DNA from 2 places in the Rhizobium sp. 01N424 genome. Region 1 is predicted to be linked to the other one. Evidence: predicted binding sites of a transcription regulator. Region 1 holds the regulator's gene; the other holds the start of a gene.
What was found. Region 1 encodes PhoB, which activates phosphate uptake and scavenging genes when phosphate is short. Its sites were predicted from a motif close to TGTCATNNANCTGTCAT; they were not measured.
Positions count from the first base shown of each region.

Region 2: AC1DNK_RS20420 (LTA synthase family protein) is a predicted target of PhoB. The motif match lies at 10,211-10,227, and genes of this name have one in related genera.

Region 1 is NZ_JBFTRK010000001.1:382,160-397,028, reverse strand. It holds gene apaG (Co2+/Mg2+ efflux protein ApaG) at 1-107, shown strand, start outside; gene AC1DNK_RS02045 (Hsp33 family molecular chaperone) at 111-1,103, opposite strand; gene argF (ornithine carbamoyltransferase) at 1,198-2,115, opposite strand; gene AC1DNK_RS02035 (acetylornithine transaminase) at 2,155-3,354, opposite strand; gene AC1DNK_RS02030 (GcrA family cell cycle regulator) at 3,781-4,317, shown strand; gene phoB (phosphate regulon transcriptional regulator PhoB) at 4,383-5,066, opposite strand; gene phoU (phosphate signaling complex protein PhoU) at 5,099-5,812, opposite strand; gene pstB (phosphate ABC transporter ATP-binding protein PstB) at 5,859-6,674, opposite strand; gene pstA (phosphate ABC transporter permease PstA) at 6,690-8,012, opposite strand; gene pstC (phosphate ABC transporter permease subunit PstC) at 8,009-9,490, opposite strand; gene AC1DNK_RS02000 (substrate-binding domain-containing protein) at 9,651-10,685, opposite strand; gene phoR (phosphate regulon sensor histidine kinase PhoR) at 10,884-12,104, opposite strand; gene ppk2 (polyphosphate kinase 2) at 12,341-13,222, shown strand; gene AC1DNK_RS01985 (hypothetical protein) at 13,232-13,657, shown strand; gene AC1DNK_RS01980 (regulator) at 13,668-14,869, opposite strand, start outside.
Region 2 is NZ_JBFTRK010000008.1:193,861-208,729, reverse strand. It holds gene AC1DNK_RS20460 (DUF2059 domain-containing protein) at 1-254, shown strand, start outside; gene gor (glutathione-disulfide reductase) at 373-1,758, shown strand; gene AC1DNK_RS20450 (TadE/TadG family type IV pilus assembly protein) at 1,762-3,051, opposite strand; gene AC1DNK_RS20445 (class II 3-deoxy-7-phosphoheptulonate synthase) at 3,367-4,740, shown strand; gene AC1DNK_RS20440 (pilus assembly protein TadG-related protein) at 4,787-6,514, opposite strand; gene AC1DNK_RS20435 (TadE/TadG family type IV pilus assembly protein) at 6,515-6,937, opposite strand; gene AC1DNK_RS20430 (GFA family protein) at 7,238-7,633, shown strand; gene AC1DNK_RS20425 (DUF1003 domain-containing protein) at 7,630-8,163, opposite strand; gene AC1DNK_RS20420 (LTA synthase family protein) at 8,246-10,135, opposite strand; gene AC1DNK_RS20415 (NAD+ synthase) at 10,378-12,060, shown strand; gene AC1DNK_RS20410 (NYN domain-containing protein) at 12,145-12,852, shown strand; gene AC1DNK_RS20405 (TolB family protein) at 12,886-13,716, shown strand; cobalamin riboswitch at 13,734-13,915, shown strand; gene bluB (5,6-dimethylbenzimidazole synthase) at 13,959-14,642, shown strand; gene AC1DNK_RS20395 (DUF2865 domain-containing protein) at 14,639-14,869, opposite strand, start outside.

The sequences.
Region 1 (14,869 bases):
TGATGTTCGGCCACTACCAGATGGAAACGGACGAAGGCGAGCTCTTCGATGTCGAGATACCCGCCTTCTCCCTGGATTCGCCCGGCCTTCTCAGAGTGCTGAACTGACCGTCATTCGGCCGGCTGCAGCTCTGCCGGCTCGAAACGATAGGTGGTCGAGCAGAATTCACAGGTGACGGCGATCTCACCGTTTTCCTGGCTGGCCTCGATCTCCTCCGCCGAAAAGCCCTTCAGAACGCCGCCGATCTTTTCACGCGAACAGCTGCAGCGGTCGTAGACCTGCTTGGCCTCGAAAACCCGCACGCCGCGCTCGTGGAACAGGCGATAGAGCAGCCGCTCGGTTCCGACCAGCGGATCCGTCAGCTCGTCGGCGTCGATGGTCTCGACCATGGCGCGGGCTTCTGCCCAGGCATCGTCTTCCTTGACGCCCGCCGCGAGCTCGTCGCCATCCCCGCCATGCAGGTCCGGCTGGCGCATGCGCTCGGGCGCTTCCGGCAGGAACTGAGCGACAAGCCCCCCTGCCCGCCAGCGATGCCGCGGTTTGCCGCTGCTGTCGCGGTCGAGAAGTTCGGCAGCCGCCAGACGGACACGCGTCGGGATCTGCTCCGACTGCCGAAAATAGACACCGGCGATATCCTCGAGCGAGGTACCGTCGAGTTCGACGATGCCCTGATAGGGCTGGCTAAACTTACCCTGATCGATGGTGAAGGCCAGCACGCCCTTGCCGAGCAGCTGTTCGGGTTCGGTCTGCCCGGCGGCGATCGCCTGATCGAGCAGCGCCTGATCGAAGCGTGCATAGGCGCGTACGTTCTCGGGTGTGGCAAAATCGGCAACAAGCAGGTCGACCGGGCCATCGCCCTTGGTCTGCACCGTGAACTTGCCCTCGAATTTCAGCGACGTGCCGAGCAGAACCGTCAGGACCACGACTTCGGCCAGAAGCCGGGCGACGGGTGCGGGATAGTGGTGGCGCTCAAGGATGGCGTCGAGCATCGGGCCGAGCTGGACGGCGCGGCCACGCACATCCAGGCCTTCAACCTGAAATGGGACGACGTGATCATCGCCGGCGAAATGAAGCTCGTTGAGAGCGGCGGCTGTGTCTGCCATGGTCTTACTCCTAGTCGTCAGAGCGGTAGACCAAGCTGTCTTCCCGCTCGCGCGGCCACCAGGCCATCAGGCCGGATGTGGCGTCCAATATGGTTCAGATCGCGCCCAGGCACCATGCAAGAATCGATTTCTGCGCATGAAGACGGTTTTCCGCTTCATCGAAGACCACGGATTGCGGGCCATCGATCACTTCGTCCGTCACTTCCTCACCACGATGGGCCGGCAGGCAATGCATGAACAATGCATCCTTGCCTGCTTTCGCCATCAAAGCCTGATTGACCTGATAGGGCTGGAAGACGTTGTGACCGCGAGCCCGATGTTCCTGATTCATGGAGACCCAGGTATCGGTTACCACGCAATCGGCGCCTTCGACCGCACGGTCGGCATCATGGCTGAGCATGATTTCGGCGCCCTCATTGCGGGCCCAGTTCAGATAGTGATCCTTCGGCTCGGAACCAAGGGGCACCGCCATGTTCATGCGGTAGCCGAAACGGGCAGCCCCTTCGACCAGCGAATGCAGCACGTTGTTGCCGTCGCCGGTCCAGGCAACGGTCTTGCCTTTGATCGGGCCACGGTGCTCTTCGAAGGTCATGATATCGGCCATGATCTGGCAGGGATGCGTATCGTCGGTCAGCGCATTGATGACGGGCACTGTGGCGTGTTCGGCAAGCTCCAGCATGCGGTGATGCTCGGTGGTGCGGATCATGATCGCGTCGACGTAGCGCGACAGAACCTTGGCTGTGTCGCCGATCGTCTCGGCGCGGCCGAGCTGCATCTCGGTGCCCGACAGGAACAGCGTCTCACCGCCCAGCTGGCGCATGCCGACGTCGAAGGAGACGCGCGTCCGGGTGGAAGGCTTTTCGAAGATCATCGCCAGCATCTTGCCGGCCAGCGGCTTATCGCCCTTGCCTGCTTTGAACGCCTGCTTGCGCAGCATCGCGTCGTCCATGATGACGCGCAGATCGGCAGAGCTCATCGCCGAAAGATCGAGGAAGTGTTTGGGGGAAGCCATGTCGTCCTTACCTGTTTGCCCCGGAAGGCATCTATCCGTTCAAGCCGTCTTCTTGGCCTTCGATGCGCGAATGCTTTCGGCAGCCTGCTCGATGCGGGCCAGACCCTCGCGGGCTTCCTCCGCCGTGACGACCAAAGGCGGCAGCAGACGCACAACGTTGTCGCCGGCGGGTACGCCAAGCAGATGCGCACCGCGGATGGCAGCCAGAAGTTCGGTCGAGGGCACAGCGGCCTTGATACCAAGCAGCAGACCCTCGCCGCGGATATCCTCGATCACGTCCGGATAGCGGTCCTTGAGCGATGCCAGGCCCTGGCGGAAGACCAGAGCGACGTCACGGACATGCTGGAGGAAGCCTTCGGCAAGGACGATGTCGAGCACAGCGCCGCCGACGGCCATGGCCAGCGGATTGCCGCCATAGGTCGAGCCGTGGGTGCCGGCCTTCATGCCGGACGCAGCTTCCGCCGTTGCCAGGCAGGCGCCGAGAGGGAAGCCGCCACCGATACCCTTGGCGACAGCCATGATGTCAGGGGTCACGCCGGACCACTCATAGGCAAAGAACTTGCCGGTACGGCCGACGCCCGTCTGGACCTCGTCGAGAATGAGCAGCAGGCCCTTCTCGTCGCAGAGCGCGCGCAGCGCCTTCATGAACTCAGTGGTCACCGGGCGAATGCCACCCTCGCCCTGAACCGGCTCGATCAGAATGCCTGCGGTCGCATCGGTGATTGCGGCGCGCACAGCGTCGATATCGCCAAAGGGCACCTGGTCGAAGCCAGGGGCCTTGGGGCCGAAACCTTCGAGATACTTCTCTTGCCCGCCGGCAGCGATCGTCGCCAGCGTCCGGCCGTGGAAGGCGCCTTCGAAGGTGATGATATGGAAACGCTCGGGATGGCCCTTCGAATACTGATAGCGGCGTGCGGTCTTGATCGCGCATTCGAGGGCTTCCGCGCCGGAATTGGTGAAGAACACCTTGTCGGCGAAAGTCGCCTCCGTCAGCCGCCTGGCGAGTTGTTCCTGACCGGGGATTTCATAGATGTTGGACAGGTGCCAGACCTTGTCGGCCTGCGCCTTCAGGGTATCCACGACATGCGGATTGCTGTGGCCGACCGAGGTCACAGCAACGCCGGCACCGAAATCCAGATATCGTTCGCCGCTTTCGGTAATCAGCCACACGCCCTCACCTCGCTCGAACCGCAATGGGGCACGAGAATAGGTATCATATAGCGGCGCGGCTTCAGCCATGGCGCGGTCTCCTGTCAGCGTTACGGGCAACCGGACTCCGGCTAAAAAACCAGGTCCGAAAAATTAAAAATGCCGCCTTTCGGCGGCGACTGGCACTATTTACTTTTCGCACTGCAATGTCAACAAAACTGCGGCTTTCGTGGCTTCTGAGAGACGCTCAAGCAATGTCGCGTTTTATCAACAGCTAATGTTGCAGAAATGACTCTCAGGGGAAGCAAGTTGGGGAAAACCCCGAATTCGATTCATCCGGATTCCTGCGACTCTTGTCACGGAGTCAGCCTCACACTAGGTTAAAACTCAATTACTAGACTGCATGCGGCGGAACTAGTCACCAAAATTAGTCAAGCGTTTCTTGTGCCGGATTCGTCCGGGGCAAACAGTGAGGGATTCTGCCTTCGCAACGCTTAAACGGCGGAGACACAGGGCATGAACTGGACAGACGAGCGGGTCGAGAAACTCAAGAAACTGTGGTCCGAAGGGCTGAGCGCGAGCCAGATCGCTGCCCAGCTTGGCGGCGTCAGCCGTAACGCCGTTATCGGCAAGGTTCACCGTCTGGCGCTGCCGGGCCGTGCGAAGGCCGGCGGCAACGCCACGGCTGCCCGCGCTCCCAAGCGTACGGCGGCAGCACCCCGCGCCCCAACCTACGCATCGCGTCTGGCGACGACCCGTACGGTCACCCGCCAGCAGGGCGCGACGATGCTGAAGGAAGAGATCGAGATCGACGTCATGGAGGAGATGGAATACCGTCCCGCCAAGAACGTGATCGTCCCGATTTCCCGCCGTCTCGGCCTGACGGAGCTCACCGAGCGCACCTGCAAGTGGCCGGTCGGCGATCCCTTGAAGGACGATTTCCACTTCTGCGGCTGCGAAAGCCCGGATTCTTCGCCTTACTGCACCTACCACCAGCGCCTGGCCTACCAGCCGGTCAACGAGCGCCGCAGGGCAGCAGCGCGAGCAAACTGAGCCGGGTAAGCACAAACGAAAAACGGGCCTTACGGCCCGTTTTTTTGTGTCTCAATTCCGAAAGCTCAAGCTTCCATCGAATATCCAGCGCCGCGAACGGTGCGGATGACATCCTGCATATTGGAGAAGTTCAGCGCCTTGCGCAGACGGCCGACATGGACATCGACGGTGCGCTCGTCGACATAGATGTCGTGACCCCAGACGCCATCCAGAAGCTGCGAGCGCGAGAAGACGCGGCCGGGAGAGGCCATCAGGAATTCCAGCAGGCGAAACTCGGTCGGGCCGAGACGCACTTCGCGGGTCTTGCGATGAACGCGGTGCGTCTCGCGGTCGAGTTCGATATCGCCGCACTTCAGCACGGTCGAGAGAACTTCGGGCTTGGCGCGGCGCAGCATCGCCTTGACGCGAGCGACGAGCTCGGGCGTCGAGAACGGCTTGACGACATAGTCGTCGGCGCCGGTCGAGAGGCCGCGAACGCGTTCACTTTCCTCGCCGCGCGCCGTCAGCATGATGATCGGCAGGCGCTCGGTCTCCGGGCGCATGCGCAGCCGGCGGCAAAGCTCGATGCCTGATACGCCAGGCAGCATCCAATCAAGGATAAGAAGGTCCGGCGTCCGCTCCTGAAGGCGGATTTCCGCCTCATCGCCGCGCAGGATGGTGTCGACCTCGAAACCTTCGGCTTCGAGATTGTAACGAAGAAGCACGCTCAGTGCTTCTTCGTCTTCAACGACTGCAACTCTCGGGATCATTCTGTTCTGTCTCCTGAGGCCCGGTCCGGATATTATTCCGTGACCGCGCCGACGGTGTTGGCGGTGTCGTCCTTCGGACGCTCGCCCTCCGGCTGGGCGCCGGTCGCCATGTAGTAGATGGTTTCTGCGATGTTGGTGGCATGGTCGCCGATGCGTTCGATGTTCTTGGCACAGAACAAGAGATGCGTGCAGCTGGTGATGTTGCGCGGATCTTCCATCATGTAGGTCAGGAGCTCGCGGAACAGCGAGGTGTACATCGCGTCGATTTCCTCGTCGCGCTCGCGGATCGACTTCGCCTTGTCGGCGGCGCGCGTCGTGTAAACGTCGAGCACTTCCTTGAGCTGGACGAGCGCCAGTTCGGAGAGATGCTCCAGGCCGCGGCCGAGCTTGCGCGGAACGCCGGTGCTCTGCACGGCGATGACGCGCTTGGCGGTGTTCTTGCCGAGATCGCCGACGCGCTCGAGGTCGGCGGCGATGCGGATCGACCCCATGATCTCGCGCAGGTCCGACGCCATCGGCTGGCGGCGGGCGATGGTGACGATCGCCTTGTCGTTGATCTCGCGCTCGGCGTGATCGAGGATCACGTCGTCGGAGATGACCTTCTGCGCCAGTGCGCCGTCGCCATTGACCAGCGCGCGCACAGCGTCGGAGACCATCTGTTCCGCCAGACCGCCCATCTCGGAGATGCGGCGGGTCAGAAACTTCAGATCTTCGTCATATGCTGAAAAGATATGTGTCGATGCCATGGGAAATGTCCTTGAGTGTCTCTATCGGAAGTCGTGACGCCAAAGATCAGCCGAAGCGGCCCATGATGTAGTCCTGGGTACGCGGATCGTCCGGATTGGTGAACATCTTGTCGGTATCGTTCTCCTCGACGAGATTGCCGAGGTGGAACATGGCGGTGCGCTGCGAGACGCGGGCTGCCTGCTGCATGGAGTGCGTCACGATGACGATCGTGTAGCTTTCGCGCAGCTCGTGGATCAGCTCCTCGACCTTTGCAGTGGCGATCGGGTCGAGCGCCGAGCAAGGCTCGTCCATGAGGATGACTTCAGGGCTGACGGCGACGGCGCGGGCGATGCAGAGACGCTGCTGCTGGCCGCCAGACAGGCCGGTGCCGGATTCATGCACGCGGTCCTTGACCTCGTTCCAGAGGCCGGCACGCTGAAGGCTGGTCTCGACGATCTGGTCCATGTCGGCTTTCGACTTGGCGAGACCGTGAATGCGCGGGCCGTAGGCGACGTTTTCATAGATCGTCTTCGGGAACGGGTTCGGCTTCTGGAACACCATGCCGACGCGGGCGCGAAGTTCGACGACGTCAATATCCGGATCGTAGATATCATCGCCATCGAGCGTGATCTTGCCGGTGACGCGGCAATTGTCGATCGTATCGTTCATGCGGTTCAGGCTGCGCAGGAAAGTGGACTTGCCGCAGCCGGACGGGCCGATGAGCGCAGTCACGGTGTTTTCGCGGATGTTCAGCTTGACGTCGAAGAGAGCGCGCTTTTCGCCGTAATAGACGGAAACGTCCTGGCCGATCATCTTGTAAGGGATGCTGTTCATCTTCTGGTCCAGAGCCTTCTCAACTGCTGCTTCTGTCAACATGTTCATGGGTTTCTACTCCGTTTACCAGCGGCGCTCAAAGCGACGGCGCAAGAGGATGGCTCCGATGTTCATGACAATCAGGAACAGGAGCAGGACGATGATGGCACCCGAGGTACGCTCCACGAAGGCGCGTTCGGCTTCGTTGGCCCACATATAGACCTGGACCGGAAGTGCCGTGGACGGATCGAGCGGCGTGGTCGGCGCATTGGCAACGAAGGCGACCATGCCGATCAGCAGAAGCGGCGCGGTTTCGCCGAGCGCATGCGCAAGGCCGATGATGGTACCGGTCAGGATGCCCGGCATGGCAAGCGGCAGAACGTGGTGGAACACCATCTGCATCTTCGATGCGCCGAGACCGAGAGCGGCCGAGCGGATCGACGGCGGTACGGCACGCAACGCAGCACGCGTGGCGATAATGATGGTCGGCAGGGTCATCAGCGTCAGCACCAGGCCACCGACCAGCGACGCGGAACGCGGCAGACCCATGAAGTTGATGAAGACGGAGAGGCCGAGCAGACCGTAAACGATCGACGGAACGGCAGCGAGGTTGTTGATGTTGACCTCGATCAGATCGGTCAGCTTGTTCTTCGGCGCAAACTCCTCGAGATAGATCGAGGCGGCGACACCGATCGGCAGAGCAAGAACCAGAACGATCAGCATCAGGTAGAGCGAGCCGATGAGCGCAACGCCCAGACCTGCTGCTTCCGGACGGCTGGAATTGCCATTGACGAACAGGCCTGTGTTGAACTGCTTGAAGAGAGCACCGCTCGCCTTAAGCTCGTTCATCCAGCCGACCTGCTTGTCGTTCACCTTGCGGTTCTTCTCATCGACAGAGAGATCGATCTGGCCCTTGCTGGCGCTATCGATATTGGCGTCGGCAAGCACCGTGACATTGACGGTCTTGCCGATGATCGACGGGTCGGAGACGACCATATCGCGCAGCTGGATCGGAGCGCCCTTGGAGAGCATGGCCGAAGCATCGCGCACGTCAGGACGGCTCGCGGCGTTGACGTTCAGCTGCTTGACGATGGCGTCACGCAGCAATGCGCCGTAGTTGGCGGAGACGAGGACCGACGGATCGGTCGCACGCTTGTTGCTCGGGTCGATCGTCTTTTCGGTGAATTCCACCGGAAGCGTGATCGCCGTCTGTTGGAAGGCGGTGTAGCCTTGGCGGATGACCGTCGAGAGCAGGATCGCCAGGAAGATCAGGCCAAAAGATATGGCAGCGATGCCATAGGCCTGGAAGCGGCGTTCTGCGGCATAGCGGCGCTTGATGCCGATGTCGCGGCGTGCCGGAGCCTTGGAGACAGTGATGCCTGCAACGGGAGAAACAATATTCGTCATTCGTACTGCTCCCGGTATTTGCGCACGATGTAGAGCGCGTAGATATTGAGGCAAAGCGTGATGAAGAAGAGCGTGATGCCGAGCGCGAAGGCCACCAGCGTCTGCGGCGAGGTGAACTCGAGGTCACCCGTCAGCTGATTGACGATCTTGACCGTGACCGTCGTCATCGGCTCGAACGGATTGATCTGGATGCGGGCGGCAACACCGGCCGCAAGCACGACGATCATGGTTTCGCCGATGGCCCGCGATGCGGTCATTAGAAGCGCGCCGACGATTCCCGGAAGAGCGGCGGGAAGCACGACCTTCTTGATGGTTTCGGAGCGCGTTGCGCCGAGGCCAAGCGAACCGTCACGCAGCGCACGCGGCACGGCGGTGATGATATCGTCGGACAGCGAGGACACGTAAGGGATCAGCATGATGCCCATGACGATACCGGCGGTCAGAACGCTCTGTGCCTGGATGAAGTTCGTGTAGTCGCCGGTCAGGAGACCGCTGACCTGCGAGGAGAGATCGCGCAGGAACGGGCCGACGGTGACGAGCGCGAAGAAGCCGTAGACGATGGTCGGGATACCGGCCAGAACTTCGAGCAGCGGCTTGGCAAGCGAACGAATTTTCGGCGAAGCGTATTCGGCCATGTAGATGGCGGCGAAGAGGCCGACCGGTACGGCGACCAGCATGGCGACGGCGCCGATATAGAGCGTGCCGAGCAACAGCGGGATCAGGCCGAACTGACCGAAGGACGAGCTGCCGGCACCCGCGAAGCGCGGATCCCAGACGGTGCCTAAGAAGAAGTCCGCGGCGGGAACGCTGGCGAAGAAGCGAATGGCTTCCGACAGCATCGACAGAACGATGCCGATGGTCGTCAGAATGGCGATCGACGAAGACAGCAACAGGCCCCAGAGCATGACGCGCTCGACGCGGTTGCGGGCCCTGAAGCGTGGCTTGACGCCGCGCAGGGCGTAAAGCGCGCCGCCGACAGCAAGTACGAGGACGATCGCGCTCATGATCAGACGGCTGGAAGCGCTTTCGGCATTCAGCAGCTTGGCGGCATCGAGCATGTAGGGCTGCGGCTCACCGGCGAGCGGAACGCCCTTCTCGTTGAGCTTGGCCTGAACTGCCTTGGTGTCGGAACCGACTGCCGTGACTTCTTCGGATGTGAGCAGGTTCAGGCCACGACCGACGGTCGCGACCATGCTGTAGCTCAGATCCTGCTCGGCAGTGGTCTTCGCCTTCACATCGTCAGGAAAGGATTTGCGGACGGTGGATTCGATGATGCCTGGGCTGGCAGCAAGCCAGACACAGAGAACGATCAGGGCCGGAAGGATGGCCCAGATGGCGGCATAAGCGCCGTAATAACCCGGCCGCGAATGCAGCACGGAAGACTTGCCCCCGGCAAGTGCCGTGGCCCGGCTGCGGGCGGCCACATAGGCCAGCGCGCCAAGCACCACGAGACACAAGAGTATAATGGATGTGCTCATTCTTTACGCCCCCAGGCGCTCGGCCCCAAAAGCACAGGCTGCGATATCGCCGCCGGCTTCCCAATCATGGAGAAACTCGAAACCTTGCGCCTGACCGGGCAAGGGTACCTCAGTCGAAAACCGGCGCGGCACCCCCCAAGGCACCGCGCCGGCTCATTGGTTACATCGTCTTTTCGGCTTCTACGGCCTTGCGGATCTCTTCGCGCTCGGCGTCCGGAGCAGCAACGAGGCCGTATTCGACGAGCGGGCTGTCAGGGCCGATCATCTGGTCGGATACGAAGAAGTTGACGTATTCCTTCAGGCCCGGAACGGCGCCGAGATGTGCCTTCTTGACGTAGAAGAACAGCGGGCGGGAAACCGGGTAGGTGCCGTCAGCGATGGTCTCGGTCGACGGAACGATACCGCTCATCGAAGCAACCTTGAGCTTGTCAGCGTTGTTTTCGTAGAAGGAGAGGCCGAAGACGCCAACGCCGGTCTTGTTGGCAGCGATGCGTGCCAGCGTTTCCGGATAGTCGCCGTCGATATCGACTGCAGCGCCGTCCTTACGGACTGCGACGCAAGCCTTCTGCTGAGCGGCCTTGTCGGTGATTTCCTTGGCGATGACGTCGAGTGCGCCCGAAGCCTTGCAGCCGGCGGCCAGAACGTTCAGTTCGAAGACTTCGCGGGTGCCGTGCTTTTCGCCCGGGATGTAGGCAGCGATATCAACAGCCGGGAGCTTCGGATTGACTTCCGACCACTTCTTGTAAGGGTTGGCAACGAGCTTGCCGTCAACGACGACCTGCGCAGCGAGAGCCTTGTAGAGGTCCTCAGGAACGTAGGCGACGTCGGGGTTGGACGAGTCGGTTGCGAAGACGATACCGTCGTAGCCGATCTTCACTTCCTGGATGTCGGTGACGCCAGCGGTCTTGCAGGCTTCCAGTTCGTTCTTGTTGATCGGACGCGAAGCGTTTGCAACGTCGATGGTGTCTTCGCCAACGCCCTTGCAGAATTCCTTGAGGCCAGCGCCCGTGCCGCCGGATTCAACGACCGGCGTCTTGAAGTTGGTGAAGGTTTCGCCGAAGGATTCAGCGACGATCTTTGCGTAAGGCAGAACGGTGGACGAGCCGGCAACCTGGATCTGGTCGCGAGCGGCTGCAGCGCCTGCAAAAGCAACGGTTGCGGCAAGAGCGGCAACGGTAAGTTTAAGCGTGTTCATCAAAAAATCTCCCGGCATTGGGCTTTGTGTGGGCAGGCCCCCCAGGGCCCTCGCATTGCCTTTTTTCATCGGCAGCCACTCTTTAGCCCCTGATGCACAGAGCTTTTATGTCACTTTGGTGAAACATTTGTGACAGGTTAAATTATTGAAATGAAATAATAAAAATTTTGGATGTTATGGATGTGTTGCGGCTTTATGTCAAAATCGCACCGTAAAGGCCGTTCCCTTGCCAACCTCGGACTTGACGATCAGCCGTGCACGATGGCGCGTGAGGATGTGCTTGACGATGGCAAGCCCCAGGCCGGTGCCCTTTTTCGACCGGCTGTCCTCGATGCTGACGCGGTAAAAGCGCTCCGTCAGACGCGGAACATGCTCGGCCGGGATGCCCGGCCCCTTGTCGGCGACGGTGACTTCGACCGGCTGCCCAGCCCCGTTCTTGACCGTCACGTCGACGGCCTTGCCTTCCTGGCCATATTTGCAGGCGTTTTCGATTAGATTCTCGAACACCTGCACCAGTTCGTCGCGATCGCCGAGCACCTCGGCCCGACCTTCCGGCAGATGAAGGTTGATCTCGACGCCGACATCCTTCGCCAAAGGGGCGAGCGAATCCCGGACATGACCGAGCAACGGAACGAGATCGACCTTTTCATCCGGCGCGATATGCGACTTCAGCTCGAGGCGCGATAGAGACAGCAGATCATCGACCAGCCGGCTCATGCGCGTCGTCTGATCGAACATGATGCCGAGGAAGCGCTCCTGCGCCTTTGCGTCGTTCTTCGCCGGGCCCTGAATGGTCTCGATGAAGCCGCGCAGGGAGGCGAGCGGCGTGCGCAGCTCATGGCTGGCATTGGCCACGAAATCCGAGCGCATGCGGTCGATACGACGCACCTCGGAAATATCGCGGAAGGACAGGATGAAGAAATGCTCGGCATTTTCGCCACCGCCAAGATCGATCGGCGCGCTGCGGACGATATAGACCCGCTCGGAGGGAAGCCTCTCGGAATGCTCAATCTGGTTCGGTGCGTTTGTGACGATGGTTTCGCGCACCATGTCGAGAATGCCGGGCGAACGGAGACGAGCTGAAATATGGGCGCCGATGATCATCTCGCCGAAGGCCTTCTCGGCCGCCCGGTTCTGGAAGAGCACCGAGGCATCGCCCGAGAGCACCATGACGGGAATATCAAGTCCGGCAAGCGTTGCCGAAACCTCCGGCAGACGGCTTTTCGGCGCTTCCGGTTCAGGAACGGGCAGTTCGGCGAGCTTTGCCTGCACGGCTGGCTCGGCATTCATGATGACGACAAGCAGCATGAGGGCAACAAGGGCCAGGACGCCCCATTTGTTCATGCCTGCCGCCAGCGCCACCATTCCGATGACGAGTGCGGCCAGAAGCACTGGCCGTTCCTGCCTGATGCGGGCCATCAGCCCCGATGTCCACGGCGTTTCCTCTTCCACGTGCCCCTCGCCCGCATCGGGTCCTGTTTATCGCTTCAAACTTTGCCTGATAGCGCTGATTCATGACAGAAGTTTTCGGCTGCGGCCACCAGCCACGAAACAAGCCGTGGAAACACACAGCTTTTTCTGAATTCCCCGAGAGATTTGATTTTTCACACGAAATATGATCGCCTGCTCAAAAGCCGACGTTGCTGGAGGAAATCATGGGCGAGGATGTCGAAAGCCGCGCAGTCGAACTGGAGATCAGGGGCAAGAAGCGTGTCTTCGATGTTGACGATCCGGTCCTGCCCGATTGGATCAGCGACAACGCGCTCGAATCCGGCGACTTTCCCTACAAGAAGAAGCTGAAGGAAGAAGACTATCTCGAAGACCTCGAGAAGCTGCAAATCGAACTGGTCAAGGTGCAGTTCTGGCTGCAGGCAACCGGCAAGCGGGTGATGGCGCTCTTCGAGGGCCGGGATGCCGCCGGCAAGGGCGGCGCGATTTCCGCTTCGTCTGCCCGCATGAACCCACGCCTCGCCCGCGTCGTCGCGCTGGCGAAGCCGACCGAACGCGAAGCCGGACAATGGTATTTCCAGCGCTATATCAGCCAGTTCCCCACCGCCGGCGAATTCGTGCTCTTCGACCGCTCCTGGTATAACCGCGCCGGTGTCGAACCGGTCATGGGTTTCTGCACACCAAAGCAATACGAGGATTTCCTGGAGCAGGCGCCGCAACTTGAGAAGGTAATTGCCCACGAAGGCATTCATTTCTTTAAGTTCTATCTTGATATCGGCCGCGAGATGCAGCTGAAGCGCTTTCACGACCGCCGACACGACCCGCTCAAGGTTTGGAAGCTATCGTCCATGGATATCGCAGCACTGACGAAATGGGGCGACTACAGCGACAAGCGCGACCGGATGCTGAAAGCGACGCATACCGAATTCGCGCCCTGGACCGTCATCCGCGCCAACGACAAGCGGAGAGCACGGATCAACCTGCTTCGCCACATGCTGAAGACGATGGACTACGACGGCAAGGACAAAAGCGCGCTCGGTGAACTCGACGAGAAGATCATCGGCTCGGGTCCCGGCTTTCTGAAATAGGATGGGTTAATGCGGCCTGCAGCGGCGATCGGCGGATTTTTGACAGTATTTGGGCTCGCCGCACAGGCACATGCCTGCGTGCTGCTGCAGGACGTCGATTACAGCGTGCTCTATCGCTCAGATACGATCGTCAGGGCGAAAGTTGTCGGCTACCAGAGCCGTCCGGAGCAGAAGGACGCGCTCTTCCGTCTTGAGATCGAGCAGGTGCTCACCGGCAAGAGCGTCGAGCCTCATATCATCGAGGCGCGCTGGGAGCGGAAATACAAACCGGCGCCGCAGATCTGGGACGGCTATACCAACGTGATCGTTGGCCTGCGGCTTTCCGGCGGGGCACCGGCGCAGATCGTTCGTGAAAGCTGCGGCTTCGACGGTATCGTCGAGGATACGCCGCGGGACCTCTCGATCCTGCTCAGCCAGGCACCCGCCGGCAGCTGATCGAGCCCGCTTATTGCCCGGGCAGGATACGCACCGCGTAGAGATTGATCCCGCGGGCCCTGCCATCGACATCGCTGTTGATCAGCAGCTTGCCATCCGAACTCGGCGCCAGAGAGCGGTCGAATCTGACCTGCAGCAGCGCATCCGACTTTTCCCGCGTGACGCTGAAACGGTGACGGGCGCAGTTCCCAAGCGTCTGGAAATCGCACTCGACGGTGATCTGCGTCGGCTCGTCGGTGGTCGATTGCAAGGTGATGGCGATGGTCGACGACTTTCCGGCGAGCTGCTGCAGCACGGCGGCAGGCACGGTGATGCCGATATTGCCATCGGCGCCGTTGCTCTGCGAAATCAGCCGGACGGCAGCCGCGTCGTTCTCCGTCACGTTTTCCGTATGCGCCTGCGCACCATTGGCGATCTTGTTGGCATCGGATGGCTTGAAGACCTCGATCCATTCGGCCGAGAAGCTGTTCTGCGGGTCGATGGTTACAGGCTCGTCGGTGTGGCTGCCGGAATTATCTGCCGTCTCGTTCTGGCTGCCGTCGAAATCCTCAGGCTGGGTGCTGGCGGGCGGATTGGCAACGCTGCTGTCGCGCTCCGCGGCCGTCAGCAGCAGGCCTGACTTATGCGCCCACCAAGCCCCCATCCCGATAAAGGCGATCAGCACGCACCAGACCAGAAGCCTGGAGAAAAACTTGCGCGGCTTTCGGCGCTTGGCCGCCCCTTCCGGGCGGAAATCCATATTGCCGGGAGCCGCAGCCTTGGCCGCCGGACGCGGTTCGGCGGCAAAGGCTTCCTCCGCAGCGGGTGCAGCACCCAAGTGATCGGCAGCACCAGCATGCACGCCGTCGAGGCTCGCATCGTCATAGGCGCTGCGCGGCTCTTCGGCATGGCGCGTCTCGCCTGCCAATTCCGGCGCGGCCGCCTCGGGCGACGGGGCTTCATGATAATAGGGTTCGGGCACTTCGACAACAGGCGGCACCGGCACCTCCGGCGGCCCCTGGCGCGGATGCATGCGCTCACGCTCCTCGGCCTCGATCATGTGGATCGTGGCTTCCAGCCGGTGACGGTGATGGGCGATGGCCTCGCGATCCGTGACGTCCTGCTTGCGCAGCCCTGCCTCCAGCGCCTGGCGCGCGGACTGATAGATTCTGGCGCGGATCTCCGGATTGTCGCGATCGGAATTGCCAAGCGCCGTTCTGATGGCCGTTTCTA
Region 2 (14,869 bases), on a different contig from region 1:
AGGACGGCCCGATCGCTTCGCGCGAGACCAACCGTGCGGCCGATATCTGGGCTCAGGGTATCGCCCGCGACCTGCAGAAGAACGCCAGCGACGAACTTGGCAAGATCATCAAGGTCGAGCCGGTTCAGCTCGACACGCCGGCAGCACCGGCCGATGCTTCTGCCGCTCCGGCGCAGGCGCCCGCCAAGGCTCCGGCAAAGGCACCTGCCAAGGCTCCGGCTGCTCCGGCCCTCAACCTGCAGACCCCGCAATAAGCGGTTTCACGATTACGATGACGAAAGCCCGGCTCGCGCCGGGCTTTTGTTTTCGTGGCCACCGATACTATATGCTTTGTCAGCCTTCCCTCCCGATTCCCAACCGGAGCATTTCCTCATGTCTGCATATGATTACGACCTCTTCGTCATTGGTGGCGGTTCGGGAGGCGTAAGAAGCGCGCGCGTGGCGGCTTCGCTTGGCAAGAAGGTGGCGATCGCAGAGGAATATCGTTACGGCGGCACCTGTGTCATCCGCGGCTGTGTGCCGAAGAAGCTGTTTGTTTATGCTTCGCAGTATCATGAGCATTTCGAGGATGCGGCCGGCTTCGGCTGGACCGTTGGTGAAACCAGCTTCGACTGGAAGAAGCTGATCGCGGCCAAGGATGCCGAGATCTCACGGCTGGAAGGGCTCTACAAGAAGGGACTTTCCACTGCCAACGCGGAAATTCTGGAAACCCGCGCCGAGCTTGTCGACAATCACACCATCAGGCTCGTCAACACCGGCAAGACGGTGACGGCCAAGACGATCGTGATCGCTACGGGCGGGAAGCCGAATGCGCATGCAGCGCTTCCCGGCCACGAGCTCTGCATCTCGTCCAACGAAGCCTTCGATCTTGAAGAGCTGCCGAGATCGATCGTCATTGCCGGCGGCGGCTATATTGCCGTCGAGTTCGCCAATGTCTTCCATGGCCTCGGTGTCGAGACGACGCTGATCTATCGCGGCGCCGAGATCCTCTCGCGCTTCGACCACGATCTGCGCCGCGGCCTGCACGAAGCGATGACGGCCAAGGGCATTCGCATTCTTTGCCACGATCTGATCGAGAAGGTCTCCAAGGGCAGTGAAGGCCTCGTTGTCGAGACCAAGAACAACGGCACGCTGAACGCCGGTGTCGTCATGCTGGCGCTTGGCCGCGATCCGAATACCGATGGCCTCGGGCTTCAGGCAGCGGGCGTGAAGACCAACGAGCGGGGTGCGATCGTCGTCGACGATTATTCGCGCACCAGCGTCGATAACATCTACGCGCTCGGCGATGTCACCGACAAGGTACAGCTGACGCCGGTCGCCATCCACGAAGCGATGTGCTTCATCGAGACCGAGTACAAGAACAACCCGACCAAACCGGATCACGATCTGATCGCCACGGCGGTGTTCTCGCAGCCGGAGATCGGCACTGTCGGTTTGACGGAAGAAGCGGCTGCGAAGAAATACCGCGAGATCGAGGTCTATCGCGCCCAGTTCCGGCCGCTGAAGGCAACGCTGTCAGGCCGTGGCGAGAAGATGCTGATGAAGCTGATCGTCGATACCGCCAGCCGCAAGGTGATTGGTGCGCATATTCTCGGCCATGATGCCGGGGAGATGGCGCAGATCCTCGGCATTACGTTGAAGGCGGGTTGCACCAAGGACGATTTCGATCGCACCATGGCTGTTCATCCGACCGCCGCCGAAGAACTCGTCACCATGTATGCGCCGAGCTATCGCATCGTCGACGGCCAGAAGGTCTGATCGTCAGCTGGTGATGCGCGGCATGCGGATGACCTTGAGGAACAGGGCATTCATCGCCTGAGCGATACCGTCGGTCGGCGTCACTTCGAAATAGAGCCCGGGCGAGGCGCATTCTGCCATCTTGGTCGGGATCTGGCTCTGGAAGGGCTTGATCCAGCTATTGTACCAGCTGTTGTTGGGAAGCGGCAGGTAGGTCGTATAGAGTACGGCAATCTTGATGCCCTTGTCCTTTAGCGGCTTGCAGAAGGAGGTGTCGATCGGTTCCTGGCAGCGTCCGCCTGTCGTCGCCTTGGTGCAGGTTGACGGCTTGTTGCTGTCGCCCACCCCATCCGAGACGAAGAACAGGATCTTCTGCGGCTGGGTCTGGCTGTTGCCGTCACCCTGGTTGCCGATGATCGTCTTCATCTGTGTCAGGGCGTTGTCGAAGCTGGTCTGCTGGTCGTTGTTATATCCCTGAAAGGGGATCGACATCAGATCGACGGCATTCGTGTAATTCGCCACCTTGTCGAGATCGGTGATCGGGTCGGAAATCGTCGTCAGGTTGGCATCCTGCGCGCGCTTGCCGAAAGTGTAGACGCCCATGGCGAACTGGTTATCGGTGACGCGTTGGACTTTCGCTGTCTGTGTCAGCTGCTGCGTTGCCTGGCGCACCACGTCGATGCGCAGGGTGACGTTGTTCTTCTTGGCGAGATTGTAATAGCTGTTCGGGTCCTCGACGCCGGCGTCAGAAACGACGTGGCAGGCGAAGGCACAGGTATCCGACGTCTTCTTTTCCATTGTCGCGACATCGGTCGGCGTCGCGCCGACGCCCATCGACGGCGTGTTATCGAGCAGGATGTAGAAATTCATGAAGGCGGCGGTCTGGAAGACGGCATTTGCCGTGCCGTCGATCTGGATGCTGTTCCGGCCGAAGATCTGCATGAAGGTCGTCGGAATGCTGGCGCTGAACGATACCTGGGAATTCAGCTGATTTGCGACCTTGTTGACCTGAACATCGAGGCTGACGTCGCTTGCCTTCAGTTCTCCCTGCATCTGGGCAAGGAAGATGCTGCGCGCATCCGCCAGGCCGGTCGAAAGCGGGCCATCGCCACTCGTCATCGCCTGTGTGACCGCGCTGGACTGCTGCGAGATGGAGCCGACAGCTGCGGCGTCTGCCGCAGCATAAAGCTGTGTCCGCAGACTCATCGCATGGCCGAAATCGATGGCCATGCCGGCCGAGCCGATCAGCGGCACGGCGAGCAGGGCAGTTAGCAAACCGAAGTTTCCGGAACGGTCGGCGAGCAAACGGCGCATGGTCATCGGCGTCGAAATCCCTGTCTCGGCCGCTTGCCTGCATTTTCAGGAAAGGCACCAGTGCGGCCCATTAATATTGAAGGGTGTTGTAACAGCGAAAGCTAAATCGTCAGCAAAACGACGTGGTATAGTTTGTCTTAATGACGGGGATTGAAGTGCAGACGCGGCGTTCCTTTATATGCAGGAAAAACGTCGTCTTTTGCCCTTGAAAGTGTCCGAAACGCCGCTAGGCAAGCCGGGCCTAAAGGTTTATAAGCCGCCGTTATTCTTCAAGGACGATGCCCGGCGTTATCCGGTGTAGCAAAGGTGAGTAAGATGGCACAGACTTGGACCCCGAACAGTTGGCGGCAAAAACCGATCCAGCAGGTTCCGGAATATCCGGACCAGGCCGCTCTGGCGGCAACGGAAGCCACGCTTGCCACTTATCCGCCGCTGGTTTTTGCCGGTGAAGCACGCCGCCTCAAGAAGCAGCTCGCCAGCGTTGCCAATGGCGACGCATTCCTGCTTCAGGGTGGCGACTGCGCCGAAAGCTTCGCCGAACATGGCGCTGACAATATCCGCGACTTCTTCCGCGCCTTCCTGCAGATGGCCGTGGTTCTAACCTATGGCGCGCAGCTTCCTGTCGTCAAGGTTGGCCGCATCGCCGGTCAGTTCGCCAAGCCGCGTTCGTCGAATATCGAAACGATGAACGGCGTGTCGCTGCCGAGCTACCGCGGTGATGTCATCAACGGTATCGAATTCACGGAAGAAGCTCGCATTCCGAACCCCGAGCGCCAGCTCGATGCGTACCGTCAGTCGGCGGCAACGCTGAACCTTTTGCGCGCCTTCGCGATGGGTGGCTATGCCAACCTCGAAAATGTTCACAAGTGGATGCTCGGCTTCATCAAAGACAGCCCGCAGGCGGACCGCTACCGCAAGCTGGCCGACCGTATCTCCGAAACCATGGACTTCATGAAGGCGATCGGTATCACTGCCGAGAACCAGCCGAGCCTGCGTGAGACGGATTTCTTCACCAGCCATGAAGCGCTGCTTCTCGGCTACGAGGAAGCCCTGACCCGCGTCGATTCGACCTCGGGCGACTGGTATGCGACGTCGGGCCATATGCTCTGGATCGGCGACCGCACACGTCAGCTCGACCATGCGCATGTTGAATATTTCCGCGGCATCAAGAACCCGATCGGTCTGAAGTGCGGCCCGTCGCTGACGCCCGACAACCTGATCGAGCTGATCGATGCGCTGAACCCGGCCAACGAAGCCGGCCGCCTGACGCTGATCTGCCGCTTCGGCCACGACAAGGTTGCCGACAGCCTGCCGAAGCTGATCCGCGCCGTCGAGAAGGAAGGCAAGAAGGTCGTTTGGTCCTGCGATCCCATGCATGGCAACACGATCACGCTCAACCACTACAAGACGCGTCCGTTCGAACGGATCCTGTCGGAGGTCGAGAGCTTCTTCCAGATCCATCGCGCCGAAGGCACGCATCCGGGCGGCATCCATATCGAGATGACCGGCAAGGACGTCACGGAATGCACCGGTGGCGCCCGCGCCGTGACGGCGGACTCGCTGTCCGACCGCTACCACACGCATTGCGACCCGCGTCTCAATGCCGACCAGGCCCTCGAGCTTGCCTTCCTGCTTGCCGAGCGCATGAAGGGCGGCCGCGACGAGAAGCGGCTGGCCGTCAGCGCCTGAGTGCAAATGATCTGAATTGGAAAAGCCCCCGCGATGCGGGGCTTTTTTATTGGACGAGAACCGATTGCTGGCAGCGCGCATCGGTGACGCGGATATCGGCTTCGCCGATCTTGATGCCGAGCATCATCAGCGTGTTGTAAAGCAGCTCGTCGAGCGGCTTTGTCAGCCCCGTCAGGGTCTGTGCCACGGCCGCGGTCACCGCTTTGGGTGTGCCGAGCGTCAGGGTCAGCAGCTGCACCTCGATATCGGTGTTGCCGAGCAGGCTCTGAACCGTTGAGGTCAGGCTATCCTTCGTCGAAATGTTCTTGACCGTCTTTGCCGCGATGTCGGCTGGCTGGAAGGTCAGCTTGCTCTTGTCGAGGTTGGTGACATTGACGTCGGCCATGGCGCTTGCTTTCAGAAGTCCGAAGACATCGAGAAGCGTGGCGCGATTGACACGTGGCTTGCTGCCGAAATTCGCGAATGCCGTCGTATCGACATCGCCGAGCGCGATCTCGGCAACACCAGGCACGGCTTCGACGCCGACGCTAGTATTCTTGGCGCCGCCGCCAAGGCAGGTGATGTTCGAAAGCCTCGCTTCCGCATAGGCCACCTCGACATAGAGCGGTACGCGGAGTTTCAGGCCGCCGAGCAAGCCGAGACCCGGCACGCTGGTTTCGATCGCCAGACGGATTTGCGGGGTGCGCACGGCGGAACCTGCAGAGCCCACAGCTGTCGCGGCATAGCCGACCGGCCGCTCGCCGACGGCGACGCTGAGCTTGACGTTCAGCAGACCGGGAACGGTGCTGTTGACGTTGGCTGCCACCTGCTTCTTCTGGTTGGCGGCCAGCGCGGTCGCCGAGATCAGCTCCATCGCGGTGGCATCGACCTGCAGGTGCGAACCGCTGCCGATGGCGCGTTCGCCGGTGGAGCCGAGATTGAGGATGTCTTCAAGCTTCACCTTGAGCTGGGTGGAGCCGAGACCCTTCTCCAGCGCGGTGATCGTCTTGTTGACCGCAGCAGGGAGACCGGGCGTCTTGCCGAGCGTGTTCAGCAGGCGCGGATAGGAGACATCGGTCGCCAGCAACTCGTCATAGGTGGCGGCGTTGACGTTGAGATTGGTCGCCAGGAGATCGAGATAGGAGAGCAGGTTGATGTCGGTCGAAGCAAGGCCTTCGTAATCGACCGCTTTCAGCGAGACAGTGGTGCCGAGGAGGGCGCTGAGCAGGGCATTCAGCACGCCGTCGTTGACGCTTGCCAGACGCGAGCCGACGGAAAAGGCTGCGACTTTTGCTGCCGAGGCGGTACCGGTGGCACTCAGCGTCGGGGCACTGGCGAAGATATTGGCGAAGGCCAATTCACCCTTTTGCGATACTGCAACTTTTACGGCATCGTAGGGCTGCTTTCCAGAAACGAAGCGCTGGCCGGGGGCGACGGTCTCGTCGGCGAGATAAGCGCCCAGCGAATAGCTGACGACAGCCTGGAATTGTGACGTATCCGCGCCCTTCGGGAGCGATCCCTTGCCGGTCAGGTAGCCGTTCTCGGTAAGCACCGCCACGTTGATCCCGTTCTCTGTGAAATTGGCAAGAATTTGGTCGGCGGCACGGTTGATGTCCGACGCAGCGGCAATGGCGCCTATGTCGCTCATCTGCTGAAGCCGGCGCTGCTGCAGCGTCAGCATGCCGTAGTCGACCCCGAGGCCAAGGGAGTAGATGATGAGGGGCGCGCAGAGAGCGGCACTGATGGCAATGTTGCCGCGCTTGTCACGGCAAAGCCTGAAGGCATTCAATGTCATTCAGATGCCTCCCATCCGGATCGTCGCGAAGCGCTTTATGGTATGGTCCGGAAGCGGAAAAGTGTATAAATTCCATATAGGTAGATTGGCGGAATCATATTCCGTCGTCACCGTGAACTGGTTGACGTTGCCGGGATCTGTGGTCACGGTAACGTGGATCTTGTCCTTCTGCAGCAAAGGATGATTGATCGTCGAAGCGGTGATGAAATTGTCGACCAGCGTTTCGCGCTCCTTGGCGGAAATGCCGGCGACAGCCGTGCGGGCGGCGTCGGCGGTGATCTGCTGGACGGAATGGGCGGCGGTCAGGTAGATCGCGTAGGCGATCAGCGTCAACATCACGAGCAGGAACAGCGGAGCGATGATCGCAAATTCAATCGCGGCGGCTCCCTTGTCGTTCGAACGGAAACGGCGAAACACTGTCATACTGCGCCTCATGCGAGCTTTGTAAGCTGTGTTCTGTATAGGCCTGAAACTATTAATTTTGGATTAGCTAATAAAAGTAATGCGTGTGTTTTGCTGCGGCAAGATGACCTATTTCGGGAAGGCCTTCCTGTTTTTCCATGCAACTCCCGATGGCTTTCGGCCGGAGAGGGCCTGACTCGACCAGTGCGGGGCGATCTTTCAAACCATCAAAAACACTGAGCTTTTCCATCAACAGATTGGATTTGACCCCTTCGCCGTCTGCCGTCAGTTTCCGCAGGAGTGCAAATGGAGACGGCGGCAATGAGCGGAGACTATGCTGGAGGATGCGCCTGTGGCGCCGTGCGGTTTCGGGGCACTGGCAAGCCGGGGCCTGTCATTGCCTGCCATTGCTCGCAGTGCCGGCGGCAGACGGGGTTGTATTTTACCTCAACCGACGTCCCGCTTGAGGGGCTTGTCATTGACGGCCGGGAGGCTTTGCACTGGTATCAGTCGAGCGATGCGGCAGAGCGCGGGTTCTGCCGCAATTGCGGATCGGGCTTGTTCTGGCAGCGCACCGGCGCTGACACGGTCTCGATTCTTGCCGGTGCCTTCGATCAGCCGAGCGGGCTGTCCATCAGCTACCATATCTACTGCGCCGACAAGGCCGATTTCTACGAGATTAACGACGGCCTGCCGCAATATCCCGAAAGCGCCTAGATGCGCTTAGCATCGAGCGCGGCACTGAGCCTGGCGACGTCCTCGCGCAAAGAGGTCAGCTCGGTCAGCACGCGCATGTCGATCTTCTGGTGCAGCGCCAGCACTTCCAGTTCGGCCTTCAGGTTCACCTCATAATCCTTGGCTGCCTCCAGCCGGTCGCGCTCGGCCTGACGGTTCTGCGACATCATGATGATCGGTGCCTGGATGGCGGCGAGCATCGAGAGGATGAGATTGAGGAAGACGAAGGGGTAGGGGTCGAAGGCGCCCGTCGCCAGGATGATGGTGTTGATGACAGTCCAGATCACCAGGAAGGCCAGAAAGGTCAGGATGAAGGACCAGGAGCCGCCGACGCGGGCGATGCCATCGGCAATGCGCTGACCGAAGGACGACTCGGCCGAAAGGACGGCGTTGACGTTGGTGGAGATGATCTTCCGTTCATGCGCCTTCTGCAGCACGCGCTTCTCAATGTCGCCGAGTTCGTCGGCACTCTTGCCGAAATGCGTGTGGATGAAATTGGGGAGGTTATACATTCGAGGCTCCGATGCTGTATCGCGTCGGAGCCAGTATTCCCGCTGATGGCCTGAATGCAATGCGAATTAGTGTCTTAGCTGCTCAGTAGCTGGCTTCGTTGACCATCACATGCTGCGGGAAGAAGCGGTCGAGCGTCTGCGCCTTGCCGAACATGACGTCGTGCTGCAGGTAGCGGTAATCGCGCACCAAGGGATCGAGCTTCTTCGGATCGAGCACCCAGTCCGGCGTCACCTCGTTCTTGCGCGTTGCCAGCTGGTAGCGGTCGATGATGTCATATTTCTTCTGCACCCGGCCGAGGAAGCCGGTGTAATAGGGATGCTCGAAGCCGGCGAATTTCAGGAGATTGTAGGAGATCAGCGATGGGCTGATGGTGCCGACATCCTGCTTGACGCCCTTCTTGTTCGACCAGATCACCAGCGGCGTCTCGTGCTGCTGCTTCATCACATCGAGCGGCGCCTTGCGGGTGGCGACCTGGTCCGGCATGTAGCCGGCGCTCATGTAGACGTTACCGAGCGGCGGCAGGTGGTCGCCCCAGAGCACGATGATCGTCTCGCGGTCGCGGTGCGAGGCCCAGTCCATCAGCATCTTCAGGCTGTCGTCGGCTTCCTTGACGCCCTGCGTATAGGTCGCGAGCGTTGCGCGGTCGGCTTCCGGAATGTCGCCCTGGATATCGATCGAGTTATGGGCGTAGCGGTTGGCCTCGTAGGGGCCGTGTCCCTGCAGCGTGACAGCGAAGAAGAAGAAGGGCTTATCCAGTCCGTCGCCCTCGCGCATGATTTCCTTCATCAGCGAGTCGTCGGAGGCAAAGATGCCGCGCTTTTCCATCGGCGGCAGGGTTTCCTCTGTGCGGAACTCCTCGAAGCCGAAATCCTTGTAGACCTCGTTGCGGTTCCAGAACCAGCCGCTGAAGGGATGGAGTGCGCGTGCCGTATAGCCTTCGCCGCGGAAGAAGGTCGCAAGCGAGGGGACGTCGCGGCGGATATATTGCTGATAGGGAATGCTGCCATAGGGCAGGAAGGCATTGGAGAAGCCTGTCAGCGCCTCGAATTCGACATTGGCGGTCATGCCGCCGAATTCGGGCGAGAACACATAGCCGGACTGCGAGGCGCGGATAACAGGCATCGGGTCGGCGCTGAAATTCAGCTTCTTCAGTCGCGTCGGATCCCAGAAGGATTCGCTCATCAGCATGATGACATCAGGCTTTTCACGCGGACCGGCGAGATAGCCGTAGTTGCGGGCCGGGATCGCATCGAGCGCTTCGGCGTTGAGACCGGCAGGGGCTGCCACATCGGCCATCGGCACATTGAAGATGAAGGCCAGGATGAAGCCGTTGCTGCGGTAGTTTTCCTTCTGGTCCCACATCATCGGCACGACCTGCAGGCGATCGCGGATATAGGAATATTGCGAATAGTCCATCAGCGAACCGAAGGCGGCGATCACGGGCAAGCCGAGGCAGAGGCGGCGCAGGCGTGCCTGGTTCGACAGCTTCGGGAAGGTGTGCCAAGCATAGCGCCAGCCGAACACCATGCCGGCGGCGAGCAGTACGAGGCCGACGACGATCGCGACCGCCGTGACCGGCCGGTCGCGCACCATCACCGGCAGCAATTCCATGATCTGCCGGCCGAAGAGGATGTCCGAGGGATAGAAGGGGTCGGACAGGTAATGCTGCTTCTGATTGGAGACGAAGGCCGGGATCAATACGAGGGGCACGAGCACCAGCGCCGAGAGATAGCGGCGGCCGAATGCGGCATCGAGCGTCAGCATCAGGATCGTCAGCATGACGACGGTAGTCATGCCGGGGCGGGCCGTCGAGGTCAGGAAATCGCCGACATCGGCAAGCGTGCTGCGGGCGATCCATTCGACGGCGATGACGCTGAGCAGTGCCATCGAAAAGGTGAATGCGATGCTGAGGGCGGCTCGGGCGGCGGGAGAGCGGACATTCGCGCCGAGACCAGCGGAAAGCAGCGCCATTCGTCTGGCCTGCGCGGACTTCATGACCAACGCGATCAAGGGCGGACTCCAATGTCATTCCCGCCGTCATCCCGGCGTCATAAAACCTTCACCGAACTGTCACATGCCCGCCATGAACGCTAGATGAACCGTTAATGTTTCCTTGCTTTTCCCGAAGATTTGAATTTTCGTCTGAGCAGACCCGGCGGCTTTTCATGGCAGGACACGTTGCGGGGCGAACGCGCGCGCGCTAAATAGATGACATGACACAGGAAAACGCTCCCTTGAACACGCTCCGGATTGCCGTCGGCCAGCTCAACCCAACGGTCGGCGATGTTGCTGGAAATCTTGCCAAAGCCCGCGAGGCACGCGCCGATGCGGCCCGTCAGGGCGCGGATCTGCTGCTTTTGACCGAGCTGTTCATTTCCGGCTATCCGCCCGAGGATCTGGTGCTGAAACCGGCATTCCTGAAGGCCTGCCTCAAGGCCATCGAGGACCTCGCAGCCGATACCGCGGATGGCGGACCGGGTCTGATTGTCGGCTTCCCGCGGCAGGGCGAGACCGGGCGGCACAATTCGGTCGCTGTGCTCGATGGCGGCAAGATCCTGGTGTTCCGGGACAAGATCGATCTGCCGAATTACGGCGAATTCGACGAGAAGCGCGTCTTTGCCGAAGGCTCGATGCCGGGACCGGTGAATTTCCGTGGCGTCAGGATCGGCGTGCCGATCTGCGAGGAGATCTGGAACGATCTCGGCGTCTGCGAGACGCTGGCCGAAAGCGGCGCCGAAATCCTGCTGGTGCCGAACGGCTCGCCCTATTATCGCGGCAAGGTGGATGTGCGCCATCAGGTGGCACTGCGTCAGGTGATCGAAACGGGCCTGCCGCTGATTTTCGCCAACCAGCTCGGCGGCCAGGACGAACTGGTCTTCGACGGCGCGAGCTTTGCCTTCAACGGCGACAAGTCGCTGGCCTTCCAGATGAGCCAGTTCGAACCGGCGCTTGCCGTCACCACCTGGAAGCGCGGCGACAATGGATGGCGTTGCAGTGAAGGACCGATGTCGCATATTCCGGAGAAGGAGGAGGCCGACTACCGCGCCTGCCTGCTTGGCTTCCGCGACTACGTCAACAAGAACGGCTTCAAGAATGTCGTGCTTGGCCTCTCCGGCGGCATCGACTCGGCGATCTGCGCGGCGATTGCCGTCGATGCGCTGGGCGAGGAGCGGGTGCGCACCGTCATGCTGCCCTACCGCTACACCTCCGAGGACTCGTTGAAGGATGCCGCTGAATGCGCCAAGGCGCTCGGCTGCCGTTACGACATCGTGCCGATCGAGGCGCCGGTGACCGGCTTTACCTCGGCGCTCTCCGACCTCTTCGAAGGCACCGATAGTGGCATCACCGAAGAAAACCTGCAGAGCCGCGCCCGCGGCACGATCCTGATGGCGATCTCCAACAAGTTCGGCTCGATGGTCGTCACCACGGGCAACAAGTCGGAAATGTCGGTCGGCTATGCGACGCTCTACGGTGATATGAACGGCGGCTTCAATCCGATCAAGGACCTCTACAAGATGCAGGTCTATGCGATCTCGCGCTGGCGCAATGCGCATGTGCCGCCGGATGCGCTTGGCCCATCAGGCGTGGTGATCCCACAAAACATCATCGACAAGGCGCCCTCTGCCGAACTGCGGCCTGATCAGACCGACCAGGATTCGCTGCCGCCTTATCCGGTTCTCGACGACATTCTCGAATGCCTCGTCGAGAAGGAAATGGGCGTCGATGAGATCGTCGCGCGCGGCCACGATGTCGCGACCGTGCACCGGATCGAGCATCTGCTCTATCTTGCCGAATACAAGCGCCGCCAGTCGGCGCCCGGCGTGAAGATCACCAAGAAGAATTTCGGCCGCGACCGCCGCTATCCGATCACCAACCGTTTTAGGGATCGTGGTTAGCGATCGTTAACCCGATCAACCGAAAGCTGCTGACGGCAGTCTCTTCTCGCGTTTCTATGTTTTGGAAACGCGGGAGGTTTGAGCATGCGGGAAACCAAGGTCGCCGTCTTCATCGATACGGAAAACCTGCCGGCGCGCTGTGCGGGAGAGATCATCAGCATCGCCGGCGGATACGGACGTCTCATCGAGCGCCGGGCCTATGGCGACTTCACGAACGAGGCGGCGCAGCCGTGGATCGCGGAGGCCGGACGTCAGGCGCTCAGCCTGCAGACGGCTGTGAGCTCGCATTCCGGCAAGAACGGTGCGGATATCCTGCTTGCCATCGATGCAATGGAATATCTGGCCGGTTCGGCGATCGATCTTTTCTGCATCGCCAGCAGCGACCGCGATGTCGGCCATCTGGCGATGCGTATCCGCATGCGCGGCAAGCAGGCGATCGGACTGGGCGCGCCCAACGCATCGGCGCTGTTGCGGCAGTCCTTCGACGATTTCTTCGAGCTCAATGTTGGTGAGGCGAATTCCACCTTTGCGCTGCCGAAGGTGATTGCGCTGCAGCCCTCTCCAAATATCCGGCCCTATATCACCCAGGCGCTGCAGGCGGCCAAGCTGCAGGGCGAAGGCTGGCTCGATATCGCGAAACTCGGGACGCTGTTGCGGCAGGTCGATCCGGAGTTCAAGGCGCAGCGTTTTGATGCCACGAACCTCAGCTCGCTTCTGAAGCAATGTGACTTTATCGAAATGCGAATGCATGGCACAAACCGCATGCAAATCAGAATGAAGCGGAACGGCTGAGGGCCGGGCCGCTGCACAATGCGGGAGGTATGCATGCGCAGTTCGGTCGAGATCTACAATATCCGCACTGGTCGGGGCCGGGTGGTGTTCCAGACGGAGCAGCTGATCGAGGCGCCGAATTTCTCACCCGATGGCCGCTACCTGCTGCTGAACGGTGATGGCCTTCTCTACCGTTTGTCACCGGATGGTGAGGGCGGTCTGCAGCAGGTCGATACCGGCTTTGCCACTGCCTGCAACAACGATCACGGCATTTCGCCCAACGGAAGGCAGTATGTGATTTCCGACAAGACCGAGCACGGCAAATCCTGCATCTATACGCTACCGTCGGAAGGCGGCGCGCCGAAACAGATCACCGAAAACCTGCCGTCCTACTGGCATGGCTGGTCGCCCGACGGGAAGGAACTCGCCTATTGCGGCATCCGCGGCGATCTCTTCGACATCTATACGATTTCCGTCGATGGCGGCGCCGAGCGGCGTCTGACGCATGGCGAGGGGCGCAATGATGGGCCGGATTATTCCTTTGACGGGCAGTGGATCTATTTCAATTCCAGCCGCACGGGGCTGATGCAGATCTGGCGCATTCATCCCGATGGGACCGGTTTGGAGCAGGTCACGCATGACAATTACGGCAACTGGTTTGCCCATCCGGCGCCCACCAACGACAAGGTGCTGCTGCTTTCCTACGGCGCTGACGTCTTCGATCATCCGCGCGACCTGCATGTGCGGCTGCGGTTGATGGATATGGACGGCGGCAATCTGACGACGCTGTTCGAGCTGTTCGGCGGGCAGGGCACGATCAATGTTCCCTGCTGGTCACCAGAAGGTGACGAGTTTGCCTATGTCCGGTATTTCCCGGCTACTTGAAGCGTCTCGTAAAAGCGGGCATGAGGCTTTTGTCAGGTGCCCGCTTGCCGCGGGAGAATCGGGAATCCGGTGCGAGCCCGGAACGTGCCCAACGCTGTAAGGCCGACGCCTGCCGCATCATGCCACTGGTTGACACCGGGAAGGCTGCGGCGGGCGGATGACGCCAAGTCAGAAGACCGGCCTGGCATCATAGACTGATCCCGCGCGGACGGCGGGGCGGTTGCGTTGTTGGGGATTTGACGATGCGGCCCATGAACAAGGATGCGCTTGAAGGCGCGTCTGCCTTTTCCGCTGACGAGCGCGACGCCGTCTACCGGGCGATCATGACCCGGCGCGATGTGCGCGACCAGTTTCTGCCTGATCCCATCCCATCCGATGTGCTGATGCGGCTGCTTGAGGCCGCACACCACGCGCCCTCGGTCGGCTTCATGCAGCCCTGGAATTTCATCGTCGTCGAAGGTGCCGGTGTGCGCCAGCGCGTGTGGAATGCCTTCGACCGGGCTAACCGCGAGGCTGCCGGGATGTTCGACGGTAAGCGGCAGGCGACATACCGTTCCCTGAAGCTCGAGGGCATCCTCAAGGCGCCGCTCGGCATCTGCATCACCTGCGATCCGTCACGCAGCGGTGACGTCGTGCTGGGGCGGACGCATAATCCGCGGATGGATAGCTATTCAACCGTCTGTGCGGTGCAGAACCTCTGGCTCGCAGCACGGGCCGAAGGCATCGGCGTCGGTTGGGTCAGCATTTTCCATGAGAGCGAACTCAAGGACATTCTCGGCGTGCCCGAGCATGTCGAGATCGTCGCCTGGCTCTGCATCGGCTATGTCGATACGCTCCATAGCGAGCCCGAGCTGGCCGTCAAAGGCTGGCGGCAGCGGCTTTCGCTCGACGAGTTGATCTTCCGCGATGGCTGGGGCCGCCGCTAATTCCGCTGTTGCTGCTGCGGCTGCGGGCCTGAGGTGGCCGGGTTCTTCAGATCGATACTGCCCTGGTCGCCCGCGAGAAATTGTGGGCCGATCTGGCGCACCTTGCTGTTGCCGGGGTCGTAGGGACGGTCCGGTACCTGTGCCTGCGGCGCAGCCGGTGCGGGGGCTGCCGTTGCCGGCGGCTTGGTGGTGATTGTCGTGATCGAGCCCTTTGGCGGCGGCGCGCT